4 regions of the Sporosarcina sp. resist genome follow, and region 4 is predicted to be linked to each of the others. Evidence: riboswitches for the same ligand, from Rfam matches in the RefSeq annotation. Region 4 holds a riboswitch; each other region holds the start of a gene.
What was found. Region 4 has a riboswitch for thiamine pyrophosphate ahead of thiD (bifunctional hydroxymethylpyrimidine kinase/phosphomethylpyrimidine kinase). Riboswitches for the same ligand answer to the same signal wherever they lie in the genome.

Region 1 (5,505 bases), 1.4 Mb from region 4:
GGCTGCTTTTTGGAGGAAATGGTTGTGTCGGTGATAACGCAATCCATGGCGGTGATAACCTCGTTTGAGTCGGTGATAATACAATCCATAACGGTGATAAACTCAGTATAAGCTTGTTTTTTGTTAGTCCATATTAATGAAAATCCCATCAAGATTTGCTTCGTTTTTCAATAAACCGGTTTCTGTCATCCAATCGGCAGTTGCTTGCCATGCCTGTTCATCCTGCTCACCAAACGTACCAGGTGCTGTCATTTTCGGAAGAAGAATCGAAAGTGACTCTCTTTCAACAACCTCGACGAGTGGGAAATTCGCTTCATCCTGGTATTTTAGCAAGATAGACAGCGCTTCTTCAGGATCTTTCTCCATATCATCAAAGGCTCTTCCGGCAGCGCGCCAAAATGCTTCGATGTTCTTTTGGTCTTTCTTCCAGGTATCGTCACTTGTCACAACAATAAGTTCATAAAACGAAGGTATTTCGAAGTCTGTCGGGTCAATATAGCCTGTTGGAAATCCTTCATATTCAAGTAGCGGTACTTCATGATTAATATATGCCCCGATAACAGCGTCTGCTTTTTTTGAAATCAATGCAGAATTTAATTCAAACCCCACATCGACCATGTTTACTTTACCGTAGTCTGCACCATCTGCTTTCATCATTGTTTCTAGTATTGCTTCGTTCAAAGGGATTCCTGAATAGCCTACAGTTTTTCCTTCTAGATCTTTTGGTGACTCGATACCACTTTCTTTTAAAAATGCTACGTGATTCAATGGCGAACGAACGAGAACGCCGACGGATTTAATGCCGATATTCTGTTCAGACTTTGCAATTATAACGTCAGGCTGATAGGTGATGCCCATAGTCACTTTTCCTGCTGCTGCAAGGTTAATAGGATCAGTCGGACTTGCGGGGAACTTGATATCCAGTTCAATGCCTTCATCTTTGAAATAACCTTTTTCCTCCGCAACATAAAGGAAGCTATGTACAGCATTAGGATACCAATCAAGCATGATACTTACCTTTTCTGTTTTTTCATTAGTATTGCACGCGCTGAGCAATAGAATTAGCGCAATACTTGTAAGTGATAATGTGATTTTCTTCAATTTTTAATCCTCCATTTTAACGTTCGATTTTCAATAATGGTCACGCAGATGAATAGACCGATTCCGACGGCACTCAGTACAAAGATGGGTGCGAAAACAGCTGCACCATCGAACTGCGTCATCATACGCCTACTGAAGTAACCAAGGCCTGCCTGCGCGCCTAACCATTCTCCGATTGCAGCGCCAATTACACTTAGTGTCACAGCGACTTTCATTCCAGAAAAGAAATGAGGGAGGGCAGTTGGTACGGAATATTTATAGAAAATATCCTTTTTTGAAGCACCCATCGTCAAAAAAAGTTCTTGTATATCTTTTTTTCCTGACGATAAACCATCGAATGTATTCACTGTTATCGGAAAAAATGTGATGAGCACAGTAACAGCAACTTTGCTCCAAATTGTGTAACCAAACCACAGTACAAAAATAGGTGCAAGCGCAATAATAGGAACCATTTGAGATGCAATGAGAATTGGATAGAGCGCTTTTCGTATGCCTGGACGGGAAGACATTAGCACTGCAATTGCTGTTCCTGAAATAATCGAAATGGCTAGGCCGATAATAATCGTCATCAAAGTAACCGGTAGATGTTTCAACAATAATACTTCCCTCAGTTCCCAAAAACGTATAAAAATTTGTATAGGGGAAGGGAGAATGAACGCTTTACCGTAAAGGCGTGCACCCAACTCCCAGATACTTAGAAATCCTGCAATGATTACTAAGGAAGCCGTATTTTTCACAGCGAAACCTCACTTCTGAGCTTGCCGATAAGCAGTTCTTTTAGCTCGAGCATTTCAGCGCGATGTAAATCGTTTCTTATTCGAGGTCTTTCAAGAGGCACTTCGATTTCCACGAATGAAGTGACAGGTTTGTTTTGCAACAGAAAAATACGGTCTGACAGAAACAGTGCTTCCTCTACGTCATGTGTGATGAAAAGGACAGTTGATTTGCGCTTTTCCCACAGATTGATTAGCCACTCTTGCATAGCCAGTCGGGTGATGGCGTCGAGTGCTGAAAACGGTTCATCCAACAATAGTAGGGAATTGCCAGAAAGAACAGCGCGTAAGAAAGCGACGCGCTGCTTCATTCCACCCGAAAGTTCTCCTGGATAGTTATCCTCTGTTCCACCAAGACCGAACTCTTGTAATAATGGTTGTACTTGTTCCTTGGCGGCCTTCTTATCTAATCCGGCTACTTCAAGCGGAAGACATGCATTTTCTAAAATGGTTCGCCAAGGCAGTAACAAATCTTGTTGTGGCATATAGCCGACCTTTCCAAGGCGCTGAGTATTTGGATTCCCTTCAAGAGAAATGGTACCCCCTGAGGGTTCATCTAATCCGGTTACAAGACGAAAAATCGTACTTTTACCGGAACCGCTAACACCAATTATCGAAATAAACTCACCGGGAAGAATGTTGAATGACAGATTATCGAGTATGCTGTTGCCTGATTGGTACGTGAATGAAACACCGTCAAACGATAGCATTTATCATTTCAACTCCAGGCCACATTTGTTTTGTATTTGCCATATCCCAAAACATATATTCATAACGAGTTGTATTGAGGAAAATCTCCTCGAGCTTTAACAGTTCATGCTCCGGTTTTCCTTCTGCTGATTTGTTCATTAAATCAATACACCAGCCCGCAAGTTCCTTGAATTCATCCGAAGAATACATCTGAATCCAATCGCCATATAACGAGTGATCGGCAGCACCTGGAATAGCATTTAGCTCCTTACCGATTTCCCAGTAACTCCATGCGCAAGGAAGCAGAGCAGCCATCACTTCCGCAACCGTTCCATTTTGACAGACGTGTAACATGTAGTGCGTATACGCAAGTACAATTGGTGACGGCTTAGCGTTTTCAAGTTCCTGTTCAGAAATGCCGAACCGCAGTGCGTAGCTTCGATGCAGGGCCATTTCCTTGTTCAGCGTCCCATCGAGTAGTGTCGCGAATTTGCCCATCGTTTCCAAGTCGTCGGCTTTTACAGCCCCGATCGCAAACAGTTTTGCATAATCAATCAAATACAAGTAATCCTGTACCATATAAAACCTGAATTTATCCGGATCAAGCGTCCCATCGCCAATTCCTTGTACGAACGGATGGCTATGATTCTGTCTCCAGATTGGTAACGTCTTTTCTAACAAACGGTCAGTGAACTTCATGATTCCAACACTCCCTTTGTATTCTTGAAAACCAAAAAACCCACTCCTTGAAGAAGAAGTGGGTTGTAGACAATCAAAAGTATCCCGGAAAATAGACCGGCAGAATTATTGTGTCAGCACCTCTTCCTTACGCTGGTATTAACCAGTTCAAGTTATAAGGGTCAAGGCACATGCCTCTCTCAGCTCTGTTAGAGCACCCCTAGCGGTGGATCATATGAAATTGGACTCATCCCCATTATAAGCATATTAAAAATAGAAGGTCAACCTTAACTTTGCGAAAAGTTAGAAAGGAATGTATGTTTCCTTTTACGAGAATTATCCTGTAAAGTAGAAAGAAAAAGTGTTGAAGGGGGAAATGAATTTGAAATTTTTCCATACAGCGGACTGGCATTTAGGCAAGCTCGTTCAAGGTATATATATGACAGAAGGACAGCGTTATGTGCTTGATCAATTTGTAGAGGCAGTCGAAGAAGAGAAGCCAGATGCGGTCGTTATCGCAGGCGATTTGTATGACCGTGCGGTGCCACCTACAGAAGCGATTGCACTACTTGACGAAGTGCTTGGAAAAATTACTATGGAACTTGGAATACCTGTCCTAGCGATTGGAGGAAACCATGATAGCCCGGGACGCCTCCATTTTGGAAGCGGATTGATGCGAGTAAATGGCTACCATATTGCAGGTCAGATGACGAAAGTAATCGAACCGGTCGTTTTGTCAGATGATTACGGTGAGGTTCATTTCCATCTCGTACCATTTGCGGATCCTTCTGTTGTAAAACATTTGCACGAAGATGAAACGATTGTGAACCATAACGATGCGATGAAGAAAGTGACGGCAACTATCCGTGAACAAATGGCAGAGGGGGTCCGACATGTATTTGTTGGACATGCTTTTGTGACACCTCACGGAGAAAGTGAAAATAACACGAGTGACTCCGAACGACCGTTGGCAATTGGTGGGGCAGAATATGTGTCGGCGCATCTTTTCGAAGGATTTAATTATACTGCACTTGGCCACCTACATCAGGCACATTATGTGTTAAATGAAACAGTGCGATTTGCGGGTTCGCCAATGAAATATTCGATTTCAGAAGAACATCATAATAAAGGGTTTCTAATTATCGAACTTGATGCTGCAGGGCAGGTATCTGTTGAGAAACGGGAGTTGAAGCCAAAGCATGATATGCGGACGGTTGTAGGGACGATGGAAGATATTTTGTTGCACCCAGTAAGTGAGGATTATGTTTTTGTTAAATTGCTAGATGAGACACCGGTTTTATTCCCGATGGAAAAAGTACGGTCAGTCTATCCGAACGCGATGCATGTTGAGCGTAAAGTGCTCATGCTGACCGCAAATGCGGTTGATGAACAACGTATGGAACATGGGAAGCATGATGATTTAGCACTCTTTAAAGCATTTTACGAAGAGATGAAAGGAGAAGCGGCAGACGTAGAAACGGAGACCCTCTTTTCAGAAGTGCTCCATGAAGTTATGCACAAGGAGGGGACACAGCTGTGAGGCCAATTCAATTAATGATGACGGCATTTGGACCATATAAAGGGACGGAAACGGTCGATTTCAGGGAATTGAAAGACAATCGACTCTTCGTTATTTCAGGAGCTACTGGTGCGGGGAAAACCACGATATTTGATGGGATTTGTTTTGCGCTATATGGTCAGGCGAGCGGAGAAGATCGAACGGATAATCGTGCGATGCGAAGCGACTTCGCAGACGACGCAGTTCAAACGACCGTTGAATTGACGTTTGACATTCATAATCGAACGTACCGCATCATGCGGCAAATACCGTATGTCAAACAGGGGAACAAGTCCGAAACGTCTGCGCGCTGCGAGTTCTATGAACTGACGGAAGACGGGGAGGTACCACTTGTCGACAGGCAGATTGTATCTGAAATTAACAAGAAGGTAGAAGAACTAATCGGCTTTACACAAGCACAATTCAGTCAGATTGTTATGCTGCCGCAAGGAGAGTTCCGAAAGTTTCTAACGTCTGATACAGAAAATAAAGAAACAATCATGCGGAAAATATTTAAAACAGATAAGTACCGTGAAATAGTGGAGCAGCTAAAAGGGAAGAAAGACAGCGCACAAGCGACTCTGACGAAAGAGATGCAACAGAGCGAAGGACATATTGGACAAATAGCGACCTTACTGCCCGAGCGTGAGTCATCGGTCTTTACTGTTCTGGCGAATGAACATTACAATGTGAATCAAGTCGTTC
Region 2 (5,505 bases), 180 kb from region 4:
CCACAACCGGGCTGATGACGCCGACTGTATCACATGTTAATGTCTGTGATGGCAATGTTTCTAGCAAGCAATGTAGACACGGCTGGTTGTCTTGAATGCCAATCGGAAACGTTAGGCCATAACTTCCGACACATGCCCCCATGAAAAAGGGGATGCCGAGTTTCAGCGCTGCATCGTTCGCTAGCAGCCGTGTTTCAATATTGTCTGTTGCATCCAATACTAAATCATGGTCGGTCATTAGATCGAGGACGTTTTGTGGCGTTACATCGACTACAATACCTGTTATAGCTACATCGCTATTAATCGCCGTCAATCGTTTCTCCGCCGCAACTGCTTTTGGCAATTGCTCAATGACGTCTTGTTCCGTATACAATTGCTGGCGATGCAGATTGGTCGACTCGATAATATCCCGGTCCACAATCGTTACACGTCCAACGCCTGCACGGACGAGCATTTCAGCACCGGATGAGCCAAGCGCGCCGGCACCTAATATGAAAATACTAGTTTTACGAATCCTTTTTTGGCCGACATCGCCAATTGGAGCGAATAATGCCTGACGTGAATATTTTTCAATCAATTCGTTACAAGTCCTTCCAGTGGGCTACTTGCAACCGCATAATCGCGCATCGGCATCCGGCCTGCTTCATAGCCGAGTCGTCCCGCTTCAATCGCGAGCTTCATGGCAAGGGCCATTTTAATCGGATCTCCAGCTTCTGATACCGCTGTGTTCAATAAAACTGCGTCAGCGCCAAGCTCCATTGCATAAGCTGCATCTTTCGGCGAGCCAATTCCTGCATCGATAATAACGGGTACATTGGATTGTTCAATGATGAACGACAAGTTAAGTGGATTCAAAATACCGCGCCCTGATCCGATAGGGGATGCGCCTGGCATGATTGCATGAACGCCCATTTCGCATAACCTACGTGCGAGCACAACATCATCTGACGTATAAGGCAGGACGATGAATCCTTCATCTAACAGCATTTCAGTTGCCCGAAGTGTTTCTACTGGATCCGGGAGTAATGATCGGTCACAACCGATGATTTCAACTTTAATCATGTCACAAAGTCCTGATGCTTTCGCCAGTTTCGCGATGCGTACCGCTTCTTCCGCTGTTTTTGCGCCCGCTGTATTTGGTAATAGTGTATATTTCGAAAGATCGAGTTGTTCCAAGAAATTTGGTTGTGATGGCTCGAAGATATTCATACGTCTTACTGCGAACGTAAGAATTTCTGACTCCGATACACGCACTGCCTCTTTTTGCACATCAAATGACGGGTATTTTCCTGTACCTAGTAATAGTCTTGAATTGAATGTTTTATTGCCGATTGTTAGCATAATTATCCTCCTCCTACAAAGTGAATGATTTCTATTTGGTCGCGGTCGTTGATCGGTTTGTCATATGCGTCTTTCGCAAGAATATCTCGGTTCATTTCCACGATGACGATGCGTTCCGCAAGTTCCAGATGCCCAAGCAGTTCCTGCACATTTTCAACTTCTGCGGGCATGTCATACCGATTGCCGTTCAGTTCGATTGTTCGCTTCATGAAAAATCCCCCTTTTCGGATCAAATGCCTTAATCCGTTCTGTATTCACTTCATTTTCGATGATCAAATCACGAATCAAGCAGGCGGTTGCGGGCGCCAATAAAATCCCATTTCTGAAATGACCAGCTGCAATATACATATTTTCATTCCCTGGAATCCGACCGATATACGGTAAGTCGTCAACGGTTTTTGGACGTAGACCTGCCCATCTGTTCATAACAGGAAGGCGGGAAAGACCAGGTATAAAACGTTCCGCAATAGCACTTAATGCCAAATTACCGGCATCAGTTATCTGCAAGTCTGTATGTCCGTATTCCATCGTGGCCCCGATGACGAGCGTTCCACCCGAGCGTGGAATTACGTAACAGCCTTTATGGAAAAGTGTATAAGGTAATTGCATGCCTACCGCATTGAGTTGCATACATTGGCCTTTCACTGCGGTCATTTGCAGCCCTGACACAAGCTTGGCACTCGCTGCACCGCTTGCAATGACTAGATGTTTTGCGTTGATAACGGACGACGCAATGCGTATCTGATAGCCGCCATTTAACAGTGTGATTTCATCGACTGTGGCCTGTTCTGAAACAGTAGCGCCCAAACTTTTAGCCGCTGCGCAATATGCCAGACAAGCCTTTTCAGGATGAACATGAACGTCTTCTTCAAAAAGATACGCACCAAAAGCAGGAGGGGCGACATGTGGAATTCGTTCGCGAACTTGTTCAGCTGAAAGATGAACTGCGTTTTTCCAACGGGAGAGGGCAATTCGTTCTTCTTCGGAACAAGCAAACTGAACAATACCGCCAGCTGTATAACCGAAGTCCGCCCCTGCATCACGTTGGAATTCTGAATACAGTACCTGACTTTCTTGCGCGAATGAATAAAAGGTATCATTCAAATATTCAGAGTGAGCACCGAGCATTCCGCCAGCTGCACGGGTAGTCCCTTGAGCGATTTTATCGCGTTCAACAAGGTGAACTGACAAACCCTCTTTTGCTAAATAATAAGCTGTACTGCAACCAATAATCCCTCCCCCAATAACGACAACATCAACTGGTTGTGACATGGTTCGCATCCTTATAGGCTGTTGCTGCAACTTCAGGATTGTCACTGCCAAAAATGGACGACATCAATGCAATTCCTGCAACTCCGCCTTGATTTAATTGCGGAAGGTGATGCGGCTGAATTCCACCAATTGCGTAGATAGGAATTGCTAGCGATTCAACGATTTGAAAAAGCTCATCGGTTCCACGGGGGAAGAGGCCAACTTTTGAACTTGTCTCGAATAAATGACCATAAAGAATCCAGTCAGCACCTTCTTTATAAGCAGTTTCAGCTTCACCATAAGAGTGGACAGATCTGCCGAAGGAGATAGCCGGGAATTTTTTTTTGAGTAGCGTTAGCGGTTCGCCGTATCCGGGAAGTTGAACTTTGTTAATCCCGGTAATTGAAGCGACATTCGTTCGCCCATGGACAATTAGTTTAGTTGAATTAAAGCCAGATTCGATTAATTGTCGAATCAACGCTATTATTTCTGAATCCATTTTCGATTTCTCACGTAAGATGGCTGCGTCGATAAAAGGTTCGATTGCTAGCAGGGTATCAAGCAATTGGCTACGTTCCATTTTGTCATCTGTTACGGCAATTATCTTCATCGAACTCCTCCTTATCGAAAAGAAATAGTATATGTTTTCACCTGGGAATAGGGTCTAGTTTCAGGCGCCAACCCCTCGGGTCATAAGTCGTTTTACTGCGAGGGCTGAAGGACGCCCTCTTCGTAAACCGTCTTATGCCTGTCGGGGGCCTACAGGATGTAGGTCATGCAGCTGTTGCCACAGGAAGTGGCGCACTTAAGCTGCGTTCATTTGTAGCGGCGCCTTCCGCTTTTCTTGTTGTCTAGACTCCAGGCGCCAGCCCCTCGAGTCGCTTCAGTCTTGCCGAAAAGGCAAAGAGCGCCTTTATCGTCAAGCCTTCCAGCGCTTTTCGGGGCTAAACGGCGCCTTCCGCTTTTCTTCATAAAAAAAGACCACTTTCCAGGTATGGAAAGTGGTCTGTCGATGGCATTAGAATGCACTGATAGGAAGACACGCCACTTCCCTACGCAGGTACAAACCTGTTCAGGTGATAAGGGTAGCGGAGTGGAACTCGTTTCTCAGTCCTTTAAAAGGATTCCCCTAATGGTCGAATATGTTATGAAGTTGTCAATCTATTAGTAGCATAGCACGTCAATGGAATGAATGAAAGGATGAACAGTTGCGCTTAGTCGTCTAAGTGGACGTTATGATGCACTTGTTGAACATCTTCCAAATCATCCAGTACGTCAATCATTTTCTCGAATTGTGCTTGAGCTTCTGGTGACAGAGTCAAGTCGTTTTGTGCAAGCATTGTTATTTCAGCGACGTTAAACTCTGTAATACCGGCACTTTTTAAAGCTGCCTGAACAGCATGGAACTGGTCTGGCTCAGCATAGATGATGACCGATTCCTCTTCATCTAGAATATCACGCACTTCGACGTCCGCATCCATTAGAAGTTCGAGAACGTCGTCGGCGGACATACCTTCAATTCCGATAACTGCAGTCGCATCAAACATATAGGAAACGGATCCGCTGACACCCATATTACCGCCATTTTTACCGAATGCGGCGCGTACTTCTGATGCAGTACGATTTACGTTATTTGTCAGTGTATCGACAATAACCATCGAGCCATTTGGTCCGAATCCTTCATAGCGAAGCTCGTCAAAGTTTTCTTCTGAACCACCTTTTGCTTTTTCAATTGCCCGGTCAATAATCGCTTTTGGTACACTATATGTTTTTGCGCGTTCTACGACAAATTTTAGCGCTTGATTCAATTCAGGATCAGGCTCGCCTTGCTTCGCTACTACATAAATTTCACGTCCGAATTTTGCATAAATGCGACTCGTGTCCGCATCTCTTGACGCTTTTTTCTCTTTGATATTGTTCCATTTACGGCCCATGAATTTCCACTCACTTTCGATTAAGCATAGATTTACTACAATAAGTATACAACAATTATATGCAAGTAGACGAGTGGGAATTATTAAAAATGGGCTGTTAGGTTGTATAAGAGAGAAATTTTTTACCTGTATATGTTGAATTAAAGAATCCCACTAAATTTACTGTGGCGCTCAATAAGGAGAGAGTATTAATTCGGGGGGGGGGATTGTAGAACGCTTGGCGCTTTGGGGATGCCTTTGCCGCGCCTGCGCTAGGATGTTCATTATCGAGAGAAATGTGATTTTGAGATGTATACGCCGAGATAATAATGTGCTTATTTTTTGCTACTAATTCTATTCAAGAAAGACACACTCCGGGTTGCAGTTTTCATCGCAGATAATGAAAAGCTCTTTCTCACATAGACTATCTAGCGCAGGCGCGTCTTCGCGGGAGGCATCCACAAAGCGCCGAAGCGGTATTAGGGGGAATCCTAATTCATTTCAAGTACAAGGTTTTTTTCAGTAGCCTCCCAAAAGCCCTTGTAAAGCGCATACGCCGTATTCATTTGTTCAACATATATACTGTCTTTCAATTATGAGAATTTGTCTACTATCGTACAGTTTTGGCGTGATGGAAAGAACATTATCCGATATTTAAGAAAAACTCTTTTTCTTATGACGATTCTCAATTATACTAAAGGTGAACGTTCATCCTACTATAGAAGGGAACAGACGCATGGAACTCATATATAAAGGGAAGACGAAAGATGTATACAAATTGGACGGCAACAATGTACTACTGAAATTTAAAGATGATGTAACCGGAGAAGACGGGGTTTTCGATCCTGGCGCGAACACAGTTGGCTTATCGATTGAAGGCGCGGGGCAATCCGGACTTCGGATGACGAAATATTTCTTTGAAAAAATGGCGGATAAAGATATTCCTACTCATTATGTAGATGCTAATATTGATGAAGTAACGATGACAGTACGATCAGCG
Region 3 (5,505 bases), 1.1 Mb from region 4:
TGTACAGAGCAGTCGAAGTCGTGGAAGAAGGCGAACTTTTTCAATTTCATGAAAAACCAAATCCAAATTGCCCGGTTGGCGCCAACATTGAGGCAGTTCTTGAGCTGATTTTACTTCGAGCTCAAGAAGCGATGGAATCTGTGTTACATGAAATTACGATGGAAGAATTAGTATCGGTATTAACACAAAAAATCGGATAGTTCATTCGATTTTTTAGCCGTCGCTGTAACTGTAACCATTACAGTTACAGTTGGATTAATTATATCCAATGGCTTCAAATCACTAGGCGTGCATTATTTTATGTGCATAAAAAAACTAATTTACTGGAGGATTTAAACATGAAAATTGGAATTATCGGAGCTACAGGAAAAGCAGGAAGCCTTATTGTAAAAGAAGCGAATGACCGTGGACACGAAGTAACAGCTATCGTTAGAAATGCAGCAAAACTAACTGAAGAAAATGTTGTCGCCCTCGAAATAGATATATTTGATCTACAAGCTGAAGACCTTCGTCAATTTGATGTTGTTGTAAATGCATTCGGTGCTCCTGCAGGACAGGAACATCTTCATCTAGATGCCGGAAGAGAGTTAATAGAGGCGTTTGAAGGCGCTCCAGAAACAAGATTAATTGTTGTAGGTGGCGCGGGAAGCTTGTTTGTAGATGAAGCAAAAACCATCCGTCTAATTGACACACCGGAATTCCCTGAAGAATACTTTGCAACTGCTTCCAATCAAGGAAAGAACTTAGAAGACCTGCAAAAGACGAGTGGAGTTAAATGGACATTCATTAGCCCAGCAGCATTCTTTAATCCTGAAGGAAAAAGAACGGGTTCGTATCAAAAAGGAAAAAACAATTTAATCGTGAACTCAAAAGGTGACAGCTATGTAAGCTATGCTGACTATGCAATTGCAGTTCTTGATGAAATCGAAAATCCTCAACATATAAATGAACGTTTCACCCTTGTTTCTGAAGCGGAATAACTTAGTTTTAGGAGATGAGAACAATGCAAACAGAAACTAGGAAACCCGGAATTGAAATTGGAATATATACATTTGGGGATCTTGGTCCAGATCCCCTAACTGGAAAAACAATAAGTATTCAACAGCGCCTTCATGAAGTATTGGCTATTGGAAAGCTGACTGAAGAAGCCGGACTTGATATTTTTGGTGTCGGTGAGCATCACCGCTTAGACTATGCCGTATCAGCTCCGCCAGTTGTTCTGGCGGCAGTGGCACAAAACACGAAGCGTATTAAATTGACGAGTGCAACGACTGTTTTAAACACAGTCGACCCTGTTCGCCTATTCGAGGATTTTGCTACACTCGATTTAATTTCGAATGGTCGCGCTGAGATTATTACAGGTCGTGGTGCATTCGTTGAATCTTTTCCGTTATTCGGTCATGACTTAAACAATTATGACGAACTGTTCGATGAAAACATACGACTGCTTCAAGAATTGAATACCAATGAAATCGTCAATTGGAATGGGTCATTCCGTTCGCCTTTAACTAATTCTATGATTGCCCCGCGCCCTGTTCAAAATAAACTGCCGCTTTGGGTTGGTGTAGGTGGAACACCTGATAGTGCAATACGAGCTGGAAAACTTGGAACTGGTTTAGCATTAGCTATCCTTGGTGGGGATCCAATTCGTTTCAAACCACTTGTTGATTTGTATCGCCAAGCTGGCATAAGTGCCGGACATCGTTTAGAGGATTTAAAAGTGGCTGTAACAGGACATACGTATATAACAAAGACATCCCAACAAGCGAAAGACGAATTTTATCCTTACTATGCAAATTATTGGGGATATGTGAACAAACAACATGGAATGATTACGAGAATATCCCGCTCTGATTTCAATTATATGGCCAGTCCCGAAACCGGATTATTTGTCGGCAGCCCTCAGCAAATAATTGAGAAGATTCTCCACCAACACGAACTATTTGGACATCAACGATTCATTGCACAAATGGATATCGGCGGCTTGCCGTTTTCTAAAGTCGCAGCGAGTATTGAAATGTTAGCAACACAAGTAGCTCCGATCGTTCGGCGTGAAACGGCTCGTTAAGGTATCTCATAATAATCTATCTGGAAACATAGAAATCAATTGATACCGTATAAGTAATAGCTTCACTTATTTATATGTTGAAACACATGACTGCTTACTTTTGTGATAAAACACTAGAAGCCTTATGTACATGTGCTTTTGAATCGCTTTGGACTGAACGACTACTGCACCATTATCGGCATTTCTTGCAGCGTAGGATGCGACTTTGTCGCATCCTACGCTGCTTTTTCGTTAATTGTATGGGGGCCCTTCGTCCGCCGCTCTTCAAAGGTACAGCTACACTAAGTTCTGATGCTTTTGGGAACGAGTGAATAACTACATTCCTATCCATAAAGGGGCAGCCAAAGATGCAATTTTGGCTGCCTAATCCCACTCTATAGTATTTCCTTTTTGTATTTTAGAAAGGGTCACTTTCTATATGGCATCACATTGTTACTTGTATGATTTTTGCCAAAGTAAGTAAGGAAAGCTTGTTAAATGCAGCAGAGTGCCCGAAATTTCATCTTCGGGCACTTGCAACTTTTATAGAAAGGTAGTTATTCTTCCATCTTCCAAAGTAGTTGCATTTTCCACTTAAACATTGTAGGTATGTGGTGGACAGTTAGTTGTAACAGGATTACCGAAAAGAGTGTAGCTGGCATTTCCAGCCACATTTAACCCGCGGTAAAGGTGTTGTAATCATTTCGTCCAAAGCTAGCCGCAAATGTACAAGTCAAACGTAGACTTTTAAGCTTTTCTTAAGGTTTAGGCTGTCCCTTGTAAGGCGCCTTCGCTTAGTTTATATAGGCATCCATTTGTTCAACATGTAACAGTTTAATAGTAGTAGATGAATGGGGAGATTACTTGCACTCCTATTTTTTCGTATTACACCACTCATTTATAAATAACATAAGCGTCTTGGTAAATACCACTAATTCTTCAATGTTTATCTTTTCATCGACAGAATGTGCCTCTTCCAACTTTCCAGGACCGTAGATAACAGTTGGAATTCCTGCTGCTCCTAGCCAGCCCGCATCTGTTACTGATCTCGACATACCAATTATTGCAGGACTTTTTTCGGTTTGTTCATGACAATGCGCAAGAAGTTGAACAGCTGCATGGTCCGCATTCATTTCAAGCGCCGGAAATATTTCTCCACGTTCTTCAATCATTGATTTTCCACCCCAGCGAAAGTGAATGGGATTTTCTCTTAACCACGTGTCTGCTTTTGCTACATGGTTCAAATGCTCTTCGATTTCTTTTGTTACAGATTGATAGGTTTCATTCGGATAGAAATGAACGGTGATCCAGAGCCGACATTCATCCGCCACAAAAGCTGCATGCCTTCCTCCTTCTATAACTGCTGGATTAATAGTAGTGGTGCCAGGCGCAAAACCCGGATATTTTTTTGTCACAGCCCAGTGACGTTCTAAATCTTGTAATCCAGCAATAACCTTCATCATCTTTTCTATCGCACTAGCCCCATTAACCGAACCGCCTGCATGAAGCATACTCATCCTCATTGCATCATGGAAAACTTCCTTACTTTTAATCGTTATCCAGCCGGTAATCACACCACCCTGACCATGGATTTGACGATCACTGCCATCGACTACAAGTGCAAAGTCTGCTGTATAGCCTTTTTCCATACATGAAAGTGTTCCAGCCTCTCCCGCTTCCTCCCCAATGACAGTCTGAATTTGCAAATCACCTTTCAGTTCCACACCTAGTTCGTTTAATAATTTAACGGCTAGTAAAGTCGCCGCTACTGCACCTTTCATATCGGATGTTCCTCGCCCATATGCGTTGCCATCTTTAGTCGTTAGTTCAAAGACAGGCACAGTCCACTCTGTTTCATCCCCCACTTCCGCAACGTCTATATGTCCATTAATGATTAGGCTGTTATACAGGTTTCCATCCGTTCCCTTTTTAACGCCTACAACGTTCGGGTCGCCAGGAAATACATCCCAACTAACCGTTTCAAATTTTTCTTGTGCTAAAAAATCTTGAATATACCGCTGTACGCCTGTTGTATTTCTTGCCGGTGGACTAACTGTCGGGAAACGAACGAGGTCCGCTAGCAATTGCACTAACTCCTCTAGACGTTCATCAACTAGGTTACTAATTTTATTTTCCATTTTACTCATCCATCCCTTATCTATATTTTTGGTAGGTGAATCTATATACGTTGTAATAAAGAATTCCATTGAATTCACTACGGCGCTAGCCCTTGTAATGCGCCTTCGCGCAGTTCACTATCTTTATTTCATTTGTTCAACATATATACACTGGAACAGAAAACAGCCGCTTTCCATAATCGGAAGGCGGCTGTTTTCTACGTATATAAAGACATTGAGTGTAGAGTTTCAGCTGCTTCCCTACGCTAGTATGAACTAGATCAGGTTCGAAGGGTTTACATCTATGATGTGTCTCAGCCTAAACGGCTCCCCTAGCAGTATCTATTTAGTTTTTTCTTCTTCACAATGCATCTGTTCTTTCTTCCCCTTTAGGAAGATAGTTCGATAAGTCGATATCACGTAACCCGTTCTTTATTTTAGTTGTGTAACCTAAATTTTCATTCGATAAAAACGAAGCTTTTGAAGCAATCATTTCTTCTAATAAAGGCAAATACGTCGGATCAATATCTTTCCAAAGTTTGTACGAATTTATTAAATCCTCTAAAGTCAGATGCTTGTAATCATCGCCTTTATAGTCACGTAATGCGGAAATACGATACCAAATATCGCCATTATCACGAATCCAATCATCTTTATCCGCTACAATCGCTGTTTGTATAGCCTGCGCTGTATCTAAATACTTCTGATCACCGAACTCATTATAAGCCATGAGTAAAACGTTCATACCGCCCAACACATGATTCATAGAGGCATGTGTCGTTACTTGCTGTGCAATCGGGAAGTAATCCGCGATGTAGTAAGACTCGTCATTCACAGGAATGACGTTTCCTTTACTTTTTTGTGAGACTAGTAAGTCAGCATAATTACGCAATGGCTCTTTCGCATTCTCAATTCCAAAATCAGCACCACTATTATAGTAGAAAAGCGCGATTTGCTCATTAAAACGTGTATCAATGAATGGAGCTGTAATGTCATATAAATCTTTCAAATAGGTGCTTGTAACTTCTGTTTCCCAATAATCTTTGTCACCTTTGAAATTCTTCAAGTTAACAAATGAGTTGTAAATTAAGTTCTCAAAATAACGATCCTCTTGCTCATTATATAAAACCAGCGCACGATCTTCTTTTAATAGAAGTAAGTTCCGCCCATATCCTTGCCCTGTATTAGGCATTGGCTCTGTGGTTATCGCCATTTTATTGTATGGGCCACCCGCCGTGTACCAATTATTACGTTTTTTATAATACTTAGCTGACTCAAGCATCCAGCTCTCCATATTCTCTTCATTCGCAAATAATTGGTCATCCGCATTCATATACCACT
Region 4 (5,505 bases):
TCCATTAGAATAACCAACCGCAACGACATTCAACCTGTCAAAACTATTTTCTTTTGCAGCTTCATCCAGAAACGCATTCAATTCCTTCGTACGGAAGATTAAATCCTCCTCATCGAATACCCCTTCCGCCAATCTACGGAAGAAACGCGGCATGCCGTTTTCAAGGACATTTCCTCGAACACTTAGTACCCCAGCATCGGGGTCAATTAAGTCGGCAAGTCCCAGTAAATCCTGTTCTGTGCCTCCTGTGCCGTGAAGCAAAAGTAACACCGGTTTTGAAGCATTTTTTCCTGGTTTATAAATATGTTTCATAGTATATCTCTCCTCGTATCAATCAATTTCTCGCACTTCAAAAGGGATCAAAGAAGATTCCAGCTGTTCGCGACTGTGCTCATATTGCGTTGGAAGCATAAGATTTTCTCCCATCGTCTCCACGGACTCGTCATGTGCAAAGCCTGGTGCATCCGTTGCAATTTCAAACAAAATATTTCCGTGTTCTCGGAAGTAAATCGCATTGAAATAGTTTCTGTCTTTCACCGGAGTCACGCCATAACCATTCTCTTCAACAAGTGATTTCCAGTCCAGTTGATCCGCATCATCTTCAGCGCGCCAAGCGATATGGTGTACTGTGCCGACACCCATTTGTGCACGACCTGATGATGTTGTTTTCAAATCGACGACATTGCCAATGTCCGCTGTTGAGCGAAACCGGATGTATTCGCCTTCTTCACCGATTTTTTCAAGCCCCATAACTTGTTCAAGAAGATGAGCCGTTTTTTCAGGTTGTGTAGATAATAGCGTTGCGCCGCCAAACCCTTTTATAGCGACATCCGCTGTTATTTCACCAACCATCCATTCATTCTTTACCCCATCTTCTCGCTCGACAATCTCAATTCTCAAACCGTGTGGATCATCAAATGATACATACGTTTCACCAAAGCGGTTTGATCTGCTAAACGCAATCTTAAATTTCTCAAGACGGTTTTCCCAGAAAGTCATTGCCCCGACCGGTACTACGTACGACGTAACACCGACTTGACCATCCCCAATTGTTCCTTGGCGAGCATTAGCCCATGTGAAAAACGTAATGATCGTACCCGGTGCACCGTTTCCATTACCAAAGTAAAGATGATACGTCCCCGGATCATCGAAGTTGACGGTTTTCTTGACAAGACGCAACCCAAGAACACCCGCGTAAAAGTCGACGTTTTCTTGCGGATGTCCGACGATTGCAGTTATGTGGTGAATGCCCATTGATTTTTTCGTCATATCAATTCTCTCCTCGAATTAGTAGAAAGTTATTTATCTTGAATTCAAGGTAATCATACCAAGCAGAGTTTTCTTTGTCAACGAGTTGGCTTGAAGCATATAAATCGGATGTAAGAAACGAGTCACCGCCCGTCTTGTTCAACAATAAACGCTTAAAAGTGAATAAAGAGGCTATCCGAGATAGTTCAGATAGCCTCTTGTCACAGTACATTCATTATTACCAAGGTTCATCCTATCGAATAGTAGGGATGCATAATTCGCTATCTACGCAACTCATATTTTTCCTTTCCGGATAAACAATGAACTCCTTCCATTTATGACAACGGAAGGAGTTCATTGTTTACTATTCAAAATTAGAGATTCGCCAGTACTGCCAAGCAATTACCTCGGACATCCACGCGAGCCCCTTACTTTCCGCTTGGTGAATTGGTTTCCATTCATTCTCTTCACCGCGCATCAGGTAAATCTCATGATGGGGCGCCTGATCGTGGTAACCCGTCATATCAAACGTTCCGTCCCGCCTCATAACTGCTCGCACTTCATAGTTAATGTCAGGGGCCGTTGTAAGGGGATTGCCGACAGCATGCAGAAGATGAAATCCCGCTTCGTCTTCCCCGTGATTTGTCCGTTTCAACGTAATCCCATCGTGTGAAGCGGTTGCTTGTTTCCTAAAGCGCTTAAAAGCATCATAGACAATCGATGGCCCAACATCCCTTGTAAACGTCAACGGAGAACGTTCAAGGTCATATGCCAGTTCGACGTCCACTCGGGTCCGATAACTGGCTCCATTTGAATCGAATCCCCTGTCATCCCCTTTAAAATAACGATTTCGCGATAAAAGATTCGGATTCAGCACCCAGTCATCCTGCAAAAACGTCATGTAGCGGAATCCCCACCTATCTACATTCGGAAGACGAACTCTGTCTTGAACAGGCGTCAGCAACTCCCTCGGCTTGGCAATGGATTTTGTCACCGAAAACTGTTCAATCGCCGCTTCTGCCTTCGACGAAACCGGATTCAACAGCCCAAAAACAGTGGAGACAATCGACTGAAAGACGTTGAATCGTTCTTCCGACTTCGCAAGTGACCGCTTAGATTTAATCGTATACGTATAGATTTCATCCAACGAAAAATCCCTGTCGATGTAAGAATTACCGACCGCCGTTGTCATATGCGTCCCATTTCGGTAGACATCATATTCAGCGACATCTTTAATTTCCTCCCAAGACAATGCAATTTGCGTCTTTGCGACAATCGTTGTCATGACAAGTGACTGAAGCGGACTTTCTTTGTTTTTCTGTTCAGCAAATGCTGACGTTTGCAATGCAATAACGTCAATCACAATACCATCCTCAACACGTTCGATTAAGTAATTATATAGTTTCGCATGCTTGAAATCACCGTCACTAAATTCAGAGACCGTTCCTTCATACAAATGATGCCCGTCTCTATAGACTTTGTAGGTTCCGCCGACATCATTCCATGTGAAATAGATTAGATCTGCCTTATGCAAAACGGTTTGTATTTCAAACAGTTTCTTTTTCATCCGCACACCACACCCCTTACTTGGAAGTGTGGTATATTTCGCGAGCAGTTAAACATTACATTTCAATACCTGTTAATGAAAGAAGGACCGCACCTTTTAAACGACTTGCTGCTTCTCCAGGATCTTCTTCTCCAGAAATTGCAGAAATAACCGCTACCCCTGACGCACCCGCTTTAATGATAGCACCGGCTCTGCGTTCTGAAATTCCGCCAATCGCAACAATTGGTAAGCCAGGTAACAACGATGCCACTTCCCTAATTGTCTCGATACCAATAACCGGTTGCGTATCCATTTTCGTCTGTGTCTCATAAACTGGACCTAGACCGATATAATCAGCCCCAGCATCAGCTGCCGCAATCGCTTCTGTTACATTATGCGTAGAAACACCTATTAGCATGTCTGGACCAACCTTGTCACGCACTGCTGAAATATATCCGTCTTCCTGCCCGATATGAATACCGTCTGCACCAATTTCAATCGCAAGACCTATATCATCATTGACAATGAAAGGTACACTATATTGTTCACATAATTGCTGACACGCTTGTGCAAATGCCTTCAATTCTTCACCCGTTAATGCACCAGGCCCTTTTTCACGTAATTGAAAGCTCGTTATACCACCCTTTAGCGCCTCTTCTAAGACATGTAACGGGTCGCGTCCCGCCAAATTCACTGTACCCATGATGAAATATAAGTTAACTGTTTGCTTATCCATAAACTACAACCCCTTCCATTGTCTTGTTACCGCGGCGTCCATATGCCCAGTGATTCGTCGGACCATGGCCGCCACCAATTTTAAGTCCATCTTCAATTGCTGCGTGGATAAAACATTTTGCAGAAACAACTGCATTCGCTGCCGTTTCCCCATTTGCCAAAAACGCTGTCAGTGCCGCCGAATACGTACACCCTGTTCCATGCGTATCTTTCGTATCAATCCATGGTGCGCGAACCGAGAACCGTTCCCCGTCAGCCCCCATGAACAGATCTTCCGCATAAGGCGCTTCTTTCCGGTGGCCCCCTTTAATAAGAACCGCCCCCGCGCCCAACGCTATTATATGTTTCGCCGCTCGTTCTATGTCTTCATTCGTCTTTATTTCCATTCCTGCAAGCACTTCTGCTTCTGGAATATTAGGTGTAACAATAGCTGCAAGAGGTACCAGTACAGTCTTCAACGCTTCAACCGCCTGTCTTTCTAACAATGAAGCACCCCCTTTCGCAATCATCACCGGATCAATGACAAGTGGAATTCCGCTCCAATGAAACGCCTCTCCCACTGCATAGATAATTTCTGTCGAAAAGAGCATCCCTGTCTTAATCGCTTTAACATCAAAATCTTCAATAACTGCCTGTATTTGCGCTTTAATAATAGCGGTGTCAACCGGCTGTATCGCCGTCACTCCAAATGTATTTTGCGCTGTCACCGCTGTCAGTGCCGACGTACCGAAAACACCCAATTCTTGGAACGTCTTCAAGTCTGCCTGAATACCCGCACCACCACCACTATCCGACCCCGCAATTGTCAATGCCACACGTACCATTCGATTCGCCACCCTTTTATTTATACTAAAAAGCCGCTTCCCGGTGGCGTAAGAAAGCGGCTAGCCATTTAACTATTCGTAAAAGGCGTACCCACTTTCCTACGCCGGTATAATCCGGATCAGGTTCCAAGGGTCCGCGCATTCATGCACGTCTCAGCCTAAAAAAGGCTCCCCTAGTGGTTGTTAAACTATTCAGCTTTGTAGCAAGTGTAACATATCTAGTGTGAGATTGTGGGAATGTTTGGTCCATTTTCAATAGAAGCATAGAGTAATGGAAATAAAAAACTCCATCAAATAGGTTCAATATATATAATAAACTCGTTTCACGTGGTAACAGTTTATTCCATTCTATCGTCGATAAGAGTATAGTTAATGACATAAACAGAAAGAAGGCGCAGTTTATGCATAAAGCAGACAGCAGACCGAATAATCCCGACAAATCCATGTGGATCAGTCTTTTCGGGGCACTCGTTATTATTGCAGTGGTCATTATTACTAATCTTACAATGGGTTAACATTCACTAAAACCTAGATAGGCCGACATCACAGCGGCCTGTTTTTTTATTCAGAACCCCAAATTCTTTCCACTTCTGAGTCCCCATCCTTAATCCGTATAACATACACGTCTGGATTCGTCAGTGCCTGCCACTGCCCAAAATCGAATCGTTCATCATAACAACTTAATAATAGCGCCATTAAATTCCCGTGTGTCACAAGCACTGTCCGCGAACCGTCACCCAGCTCATCCACAACATCACAGACCCTCGACATCGCTTCACTCGAAGATTCCCCACCCTCATATTTTAGATGAAGGTCAAAAAACGTATCTTCCAGCTTTATCAACCAATCCTCGAAATCCATTGAACTTAGCACGCGCTCCATAAGCCGACTATCCACCTCTACATGCAACTTCTTCCGCTCAGCTATAGGCCAGCCCGTCTGACGTGCACGAGAAAACGGACTCGTAATAATCCGATCCACTTCGATATCTTCGAAAAACGCTACAAGCTGACCCGCCTGCAGAATCCCTTCAGCAGTCAATTCCGCGTGTGGTGCCTGCCCTTCTGCGGAGCAATGACGCACGATGTAAATAACTTTTTCCATACCCGCTTCACCCCATTCTTCTTACTAAATAGACATACAACCCATTCG

Region 1: another riboswitch for thiamine pyrophosphate. It lies ahead of tenA (thiaminase II); the one in region 4 lies ahead of thiD (bifunctional hydroxymethylpyrimidine kinase/phosphomethylpyrimidine kinase).
Region 2: another riboswitch for thiamine pyrophosphate. It lies ahead of H7992_RS01910 (thiamine phosphate synthase); the one in region 4 lies ahead of thiD (bifunctional hydroxymethylpyrimidine kinase/phosphomethylpyrimidine kinase).
Region 3: another riboswitch for thiamine pyrophosphate. It lies ahead of H7992_RS06490 (acetylornithine deacetylase); the one in region 4 lies ahead of thiD (bifunctional hydroxymethylpyrimidine kinase/phosphomethylpyrimidine kinase).

The regions. Positions count from the first base shown of each region.
Region 1 covers NZ_CP060287.1:1,651,892-1,657,396, forward strand. Annotated here, with positions in the region: gene H7992_RS08375 (ABC transporter substrate-binding protein) at 124-1,101, opposite strand; gene H7992_RS08380 (ABC transporter permease) at 1,098-1,838, opposite strand; gene H7992_RS08385 (ABC transporter ATP-binding protein) at 1,835-2,584, opposite strand; gene tenA (thiaminase II) at 2,571-3,263, opposite strand; TPP riboswitch at 3,371-3,474, opposite strand; gene H7992_RS08395 (exonuclease SbcCD subunit D) at 3,625-4,782, shown strand; gene H7992_RS08400 (AAA family ATPase) at 4,779-5,505, shown strand, end outside.
Region 2 covers NZ_CP060287.1:380,183-385,687, forward strand. Annotated here, with positions in the region: gene H7992_RS01890 (ThiF family adenylyltransferase) at 1-577, opposite strand, end outside; gene H7992_RS01895 (thiazole synthase) at 574-1,347, opposite strand; gene thiS (sulfur carrier protein ThiS) at 1,344-1,550, opposite strand; gene thiO (glycine oxidase ThiO) at 1,513-2,613, opposite strand; gene H7992_RS01910 (thiamine phosphate synthase) at 2,597-3,202, opposite strand; TPP riboswitch at 3,625-3,733, opposite strand; gene H7992_RS01915 (YebC/PmpR family DNA-binding transcriptional regulator) at 3,807-4,526, opposite strand; gene H7992_RS01920 (phosphoribosylaminoimidazolesuccinocarboxamide synthase) at 5,242-5,505, shown strand, end outside.
Region 3 covers NZ_CP060287.1:1,303,995-1,309,499, reverse strand. Annotated here, with positions in the region: gene H7992_RS06505 (Rrf2 family transcriptional regulator) at 1-200, shown strand, start outside; gene H7992_RS06500 (NAD(P)-dependent oxidoreductase) at 339-980, shown strand; gene H7992_RS06495 (LLM class flavin-dependent oxidoreductase) at 1,004-2,068, shown strand; gene H7992_RS06490 (acetylornithine deacetylase) at 2,920-4,194, opposite strand; TPP riboswitch at 4,406-4,508, opposite strand; gene H7992_RS06485 (S-layer homology domain-containing protein) at 4,526-5,505, opposite strand, start outside.
Region 4 covers NZ_CP060287.1:204,906-210,410, reverse strand. Annotated here, with positions in the region: gene H7992_RS00965 (alpha/beta hydrolase) at 1-312, opposite strand, end outside; gene H7992_RS00960 (ring-cleaving dioxygenase) at 331-1,269, opposite strand; gene H7992_RS00955 (DUF3238 domain-containing protein) at 1,613-2,815, opposite strand; gene thiE (thiamine phosphate synthase) at 2,871-3,530, opposite strand; gene thiD (bifunctional hydroxymethylpyrimidine kinase/phosphomethylpyrimidine kinase) at 3,523-4,353, opposite strand; TPP riboswitch at 4,433-4,538, opposite strand; gene H7992_RS00940 (histidine phosphatase family protein) at 4,915-5,457, opposite strand.